Regions from separate parts of the Stenotrophomonas sp. LARHCG68 genome, predicted to be linked through region 2. Evidence: riboswitches for the same ligand, from Rfam matches in the RefSeq annotation. Region 2 holds a riboswitch; the other holds the start of a gene.

Region 1 (3,403 bases), on a different contig from region 2:
TACCAGGCAACGGTTTCGTACGCGCGGTCGAACACGTTGGCGGCCTTGGCCTGGACACTCCATGCATCGTTGATGGCGTACTCAGCGCGCACATCCACGGTGCCATAACCGGCCAGACGCACCGTGTTGGCGGCGTTGTCGAAGCGGTGGCCGCTGCCGGCCGCGGTCACGCCCAGGCGCACCGGGCCGAAGCTCTTGTCCACGTCCAGGCGACCGCTGGTGCGCGCGCGGCGGGCCAGCAGGTTGTCGTAGGTGGCCGCGCCGGAGGTGTGGTCGCGCGGGTCGGTGAAGCTGGCCTGGGCGTTGATGTCGAAACCGGCCAGCGACAGGTAGCCGGTCAGCTCGGCGCCGCGGATGCGGGCCTCGGCGACGTTGACGATGTTGAAGCTGCTGTCGTAGCCGATCAGCTGGTCCACGCGGGTTTCGTACGCGTTCAAGGTCCAGTTCCAGTTGTCGGCGTACTGCGCGATGCCGATGTTCAGGCTCTTGGACTCTTCCGGCTTCAGGTCCGGGTTGCTGAAGCCCGGGTAGTACAGGTCATTGAAGGTCGGTGCCTTGAAGCCGGTGCCGGCGCTGGCGGTCAGGCGGAAGCCGTTGCCGAAGGCGAAGCCGTAACCCAGGCTGCCGGTGGTGTGGTTGCCGAACTGCTCGTTGTCGTCATTGCGCACGCTGGCCTGCAGCGAGTGCGCGCCGAACTGGCCCTGGTACTCGACGAACACGCCGAGGTTGTCGCGGTCCCCGATGTCGTAGGCGGTGGAGCTGGTGACCTTGTCGTTCTGCCAATCGGCACCGGCGGTCAGCTGCTGGCCTTCGGCGAACTGGAAGTCGCCCTGCACGCTGGCGGTGTCGCGACGGGTGTCGAAATTGCTGGCGAAGGTGCGGCTGCCGTTGGCGGCGAAGTAGTTATCGGCCTGGTCGCGGTTGCGGCCGACCTGTGCGGTCAGCTGGAACGCATCGGACGCGGCCCATGCCAGCTTGCCGCCGTAGACCTGCTGGCGGTTGTCGGCCTCGTTGCCGCCGAAGATGCTGCCGTCGTATTCGTTGAAGCTGTCGGCGTTGAGCACGTGGCCTTCCAGGCTCAGCGTGTCGGTCAGCGCATAGCCGCCGCGCACGTTGATGGAGGTGTTGCGGTAGCCGTCGCGGTCCGGCTCATCGGCGAAGCAGCCAGCGCCCCAGCCAGCGGCGGTGCCGCGGCAGGCATTGATGCCATCGGTCTTCTGGTAGCCGCCCTGGGCCGAGATCCAGCCGCGCTCGCCACGGTTGCTGAAGCCGGCGCTGGCCTGGCGCAGGTTGTTGCTGCCGGCGGTGATGGACAGGTTCTGCTGCAGGCCCTGGCCGGCGGTGCGGGTGAAGATCTGGATCACGCCGCCGATGGCCTCGGAGCCGTACAGGCTCGAACGCGGGCCGCGCACGATTTCAACGCGCTCGATCTGGTCCACCGGCAGGTCCTGCAGTGCGGCCATGCCGCTGGTGGCCGAGCCCACGCGCACGCCATCCACCAGCACCAGCACCTGGTTGGAGTTGGTGCCACGCAGGAACAGCGAGGTGATCTTGCCGGTGCCGCCCTGGTTGGCGAAGTCCAGGCCGGCGCGGCCGCGCAGCAGCTCCAGCACCGAGTTGGCCTGGCTGCGGTCGATCTGGTCGCGGTCGATCAGCTGCACCGGGACCACGCTGGCCTCGACGGCAACCGGGGTACGGGTGGCGGTGACGGTGACGTCGTCCAGGTCGGTGGTCCTGGACTGCGCGGCGGCAACGGCCGGCAGCGCCATCAGCACGGCGAGGGAGAGGGTGTGGTAATGCAGTTTCATGCTTGCTCCTGGGCCTGCGCGCTCCCGCGCAGACAAACGGGTGGGGCTGCCAGGAGAGGGAAGGGACGGAAGCAGGCGCGCACACGGCGCCGCAGCCGCCGCCATGCCCTCCGCATCGCAACCAGTCGGCTTTCGGGCCGGTCTCCGGACTCGCAGGCGAAGCAGCATGGCTGCTTCCGACCAGGCGCCTTCCCGTGCCTTGCACAGTGGCGGTGTTGCCTGGCCTTGTCCTGCTTACCGTTGCGGGGGCAGCGCCGGAATGGCGACAGGCTGGATATCCAGCCGTGCGCGGCACCGGCTTCCCGTTTCAACCCGCCAGCATGGCCGGTGGGTCACCCGAAAGTGCGCGCATTCTATGCCATTGGCCCTGACGGTGCCCGTGAATGCACATCACGCCCTGATGCGCGGTGTCCCGGGGTTCCCTGGCGTGGCGGTCCGCAATCCCGTGGCGGCGGCTAAAATGCCCGATTGCCTTGGCAGTATCGGAACACTCGTGACAGAAACATGGTTCGGGCAGGCCTGCGGGCTGCCTTCGCAGGAGCACCGGCAGCAGGCCATCGTCCGCCAGCGCCAGCTGACCAAGCCGGAAGGCGCGCTGGGCCGGCTGGAAGCCTTGGCCATCGAACTGGCGGCGCTGCAGGGCACGCCGCAACCACAGGCCCGGCGGGTACCGGTGCTGGTGTTCGCCGGCGACCACGGCGTGGCCGCGCAGGGCGTCTCGGCCTATCCGGCCGAAGTCACCGTGCAGATGCTGCACAACTTCGCCGCCGGCGGTGCCGCCATCGCGGTGCTGGCGCGTGAGCTGGGCCTGCCGTTGCACGTGTGGGACGTGGGCAGCCGCGCCACGCAGCCGATCGCCGGCGTGGTCAGCGACAAGCCCCGACCGGGCACGGACGACTTCAGCGTCGGGGCGGCGATGTCCGCGGCGGATCTGCACGCGGTGTTCGACGCCGGCCGCCGTGCGGTGGATGCGGCCTGTGCCGACGGTGCCGACCTGTTGGTGTTCGGCGAGATGGGCATCGGCAACACCACCGCCGCCAGTGCGCTGGCCGCCGCGCTGGGGCCGCTGCCGCTGGAAGACCTGGTCGGTGCCGGCACCGGCTTGGACGCGGTGCGCATGGTGCAGAAGAAGAACATCATCGCCCGCGCGCTGGCCCTGCACGGCGAGGCGATCAACGCTGCGGCATCGCCCGGGATGGAAGCCCTGCAGCGCGTGGGTGGGCTGGAGATCGCCGCGATCAGCGCGGCGATGATCCACGCCGCGCAGCGCAGGGTGCCGGTACTGGTGGATGGCTTCATCGTTTCGGCGGCGGCGCTGGCCGCGGTACGCATCAATCCGGGCGTGCGCCCGTGGCTGCTGTTCTCGCACCAGTCGGCCGAGCGTGGCCACCTGCACCTGCTGGACGCACTGCAGGCACAGCCGCTGCTGTCGCTGGACCTGCGGCTGGGCGAGGGCTCCGGTGCGGCGCTTGCGTTGCCGCTGGTGCGCATGGCGTGCGCGCTGCACAACGGCATGGCCACCTTTGCCGAAGCGGCGGTCGCCGATCGGGAGGGCACGCCATGATCCTGGACCTGATGCGACATGCCTCCACCGG
Region 2 (3,403 bases):
CCAGCTGCGCGCTCACCGCCAACAACCATGGCTGGCTACGGCTGCCCAGCAGCGCCGGGAAGCGGTAGTTCACCGCGGTGTTGAAGCGCGGCTCCCAATGGCTGTTGGCGTCCACGGCCGCTTCGCGCCGCTCCACGCCGGGACTCAGCAGCAGTTGCCAGTCGTCATCCAGCTGCCGGCTGTAGGTGAAGCTGGCGCGGTAGCGGTCGCCCGAGTAACCGCGCGCACTGGCCATCGCCGGGGCCGGGGTATAACGCTCGTCGCGCCAGTCCAGGTTCGCGGCGATGGCAGCCTCACGCCCGACCGGCCTGCGGAAGCCCAGCGCCAGGCCGGCGGCATGCATGTAGCGCGCATCATCCAGCCAGGTCTGGCCGAGCAATGCGGCGATGGCCACGCGGCCGTTGCGCATGCCCCAGCGGCTGAGCGAAATCTCCGGCCCGACCTGCAGCTCGGCCACGTCGCTGTCCAACCCATGCAGGTCGCGATAGCGGTTGGAGGCCGTGGCAAGGCGTGTGTCGAGCACGTCGCCCTGCGCCGACAGTGGCAGCCGGTAGCGCAGTTGCAGGCCGAACTGGCTGCTGGCATCACCGGCCGCGCGCGAGTCCGGGCTGAGCTCGAAGTCCAGGCCGTTGAGGCTGATCGCATGCCGGTCCGGCGCACCGTTGGCATTGCTTTCCACCCGTGCGCCAAGGCTGACCCGACCGGAGAAGCCACCTTCGCGCTTCTGCTCGCCGTCGATCACCGCCATGTAGCCGCGGATCCGGCGCTGTACCGCATCCGGCGTTTCCGGCAACGCCTGCACCTTCTCGAACAGCTGGCGCGCGCGTGGATAGGCCCCCAGGCGGAAGTACAGCGCGGCCAGTTCCAGCTGCAGCCGCGGCGTACCCGGCCGCTCGATCAGCATGCGCTCGTAGGTGGCGATGGCGGCTTCGTAATCGCCCAGACGCGTGGACAGCACCGCATAGGCAAACCCGGCCTCCAGGTCGGCCGGGTTGTCCAGCACCTGCTGGAACAGTTGCCGGCGTTCGGCTTCCCGCTGCGGCACCTCGGCCGCGGGCACGCTGGCCGGTACGTTGTAAGCACGATGCTGTGCCAGCACGTTCGTTGCCATCCCCGGGCACAACAGGGCCGCCAGCAGCATGAAGCGCGCGCCTCCCCGGCGCGGCTGCATCCCCCCCTTCGTCTGGCGACGCCACTGTCGCTTGCCCGTTGCCCTGACCACGTCGCTCTCCTGCCCCTGCGCAGACCGCCATGGCTGCAGCCGGCGGCCACTCTACGCAGGCCCCGTAAGACCCCCGGCACGACCATCGCTAGAATCCCCTCTCCCCCAGCCGGCCATCGCCATGAACGCCTATGCACTGCTCGCCTGCGCCATCGCGCTGGAAGTGGCTGCCACCTCCCTGCTCAAGGCCTCCGATGGCATGACCCGGCTCTGGCCCACGCTGGGTGCGCTGTTCGGCTATGGGGTGTGCTTCTGGTTGCTGTCGATGGTGATGAAGACCGTGCCCACCGGCATCGCCTATGCCATCTGGTCCGGGGTGGGGATCGTGCTGATCTCGCTGATTGGCCTGTTCGTGTTCAAGCAGAAACTGGACCTGCCGGCGCTGATCGGCATCGGGTTGATCTGCGCCGGCGTGGTGGTGATCAACGTGTTCTCGCACTCCACCGCACACTGAATGCCGCCCGGCACGGCAGCGCCTGCGGCCGGGGCGAACACACGTGCGTGGCGCGCTTCCGGCAGCCGCCGCCTTGCATGGAAACCATCGCTTGACCGCGCGCGCGGTCCGGCCTATTTTGTGCGCGCCTCAGGTATTCATCCCTCTATCCGCATGAAGGGATGAATTTAAACGGGAATCCGGTGAAGCGGCCTCGTGCCGCCATTCCGGAGCTGCCCCGCAGCGGTGAATGGAAACAACCGCCGTCATCCAGCACTGGGTTCATCCCCGGGAAGCGACGGCCAGTAGGTGGGCACCCCGGTGCCCGTGTCCATCAGCCCGAATACCGGCCTTGGCCGGGGGACCTGCCGTCCCTCGATTCGACCTGGAGCCTCCGCGGGGAGACGGCCGGTACCGATGCCCTGCCTCGCCGCGGGCCGGTCCGCCGTGTCCCCGCCATGAATCCGGTTCGCCCGCGGGGGCGAAGGTCGCTGGCGTGGCGGACGTGGCTGCAAGGCCGCGCACGATGCGCGGTTCCTTCGTTCCTCAATGCCCAATGCAATGAGGACACTGACATGACTATCGTTACCAACCTGGGGTTCCCCCGGATCGGCGCGCGCCGCGAACTCAAGCACGCGCTGGAAAGCTGTTGGCGCGGCGAGACCGATGCCGCGCAACTGCAGGCGACCGCCGCTGAACTACGTGCCCGCCACTGGCGGCTGCAACGCGATGCCGGCGTCGACGTACCGCCGAGCAACGACTTCAGCCTGTACGACCAGGTGCTCGACACCGCGGTGCTGTTCGATGCCATCCCGCAGCGTTACCGGGCACTGGCGCAGCGCGCGCCGCTGGACGGCTACTTCGCCATGGCACGCGGCCTGCAGCGCGACGGCGTGGACCTGCACGCGCTGGAGATGACCAAGTGGTTCGACACCAACTACCACTACCTGGTGCCCGAACTCACCCAGGACCAGGCCTTCACGCTGCAAGCCGACAAGCCGTTGAGCGAGTACCGCGAAGCCCGGGCACTGGGCATCGAGACCCGGCCGGTGCTGCTGGGCCCGGTGAGCTTCCTGCGGCTGTCCAAGGCCACCGACGGCAGCGATACGCTGGCCCTGCTTGATCGCCTGCTGCCGGTGTACGCGCAACTGCTGGCCGAACTGAAGGACGCCGGTGCGGCATGGGTGCAGCTGGACGAGCCGGTACTGGTGCAGGACCTGGACGACACTGCCCGCGCCGCCTTCGACCGCGCCTACCGTTATCTGGCCGATGTGCCGCGCCCACAGCTGCTGCTGGCCACCTACTTCGGTGCGCTGGATGACAACCTTGCGCTGGCCACGTCGCTGCCGGTCGATGGCCTGCACGTGGACCTGGTGCGTGCGCCGGAGCAGCTCGACGCCGTGCTGCGTGCCCTGCCGGCCACGCGCGTCCTGTCGCTGGGGCTGGTCAACGGCCGCAACATCTGGCGCGCCGCGCTGGACAATGCGCTGATCCTGGCGCGTTACGCCCTGGGCCATCGGGGACCGGACACGCTGTGGCTGGCACCCTCGTGCTCGCTGCTGCATTGCCCGGTGGACCTTGGCCAGGAGAAGAAGCTCGATGCCGAGCTGCGCAGTTGGCTGGCGTTCTCGCGGCAGAAGCTGCAGGAACTGCGCGTGCTGGCCGATGCCCTGGACGGCAAGGCCTCGGCGGAGGCGGCGCTGGACCAGGCACGTGCGGCCATCGAATCGCGCCGCCACTCGCCACGT

The links. A riboswitch is a leader RNA that binds a small molecule or an ion and turns the genes downstream of it on or off. The one in region 2 is predicted to bind cobalamin.
Region 1: linked by a shared signal. The riboswitch ahead of btuB (TonB-dependent vitamin B12 receptor) and the one ahead of metE (5-methyltetrahydropteroyltriglutamate--homocysteine S-methyltransferase) in region 2 are both predicted to bind cobalamin.

Annotation. Positions count from the first base shown of each region.
Region 1 is NZ_JBIXJV010000001.1:299,581-302,983, forward strand. It holds gene btuB (TonB-dependent vitamin B12 receptor) at 1-1,808, opposite strand, end outside; cobalamin riboswitch at 1,927-2,163, opposite strand; gene cobT (nicotinate-nucleotide--dimethylbenzimidazole phosphoribosyltransferase) at 2,302-3,372, shown strand; gene ACIPR8_RS01305 (histidine phosphatase family protein) at 3,369-3,403, shown strand, end outside.
Region 2 is NZ_JBIXJV010000002.1:341,930-345,332, forward strand. It holds gene ACIPR8_RS09070 (tetratricopeptide repeat protein) at 1-1,222, opposite strand, end outside; gene ACIPR8_RS09075 (SMR family transporter) at 1,344-1,676, shown strand; cobalamin riboswitch at 1,791-2,024, shown strand; gene metE (5-methyltetrahydropteroyltriglutamate--homocysteine S-methyltransferase) at 2,231-3,403, shown strand, end outside.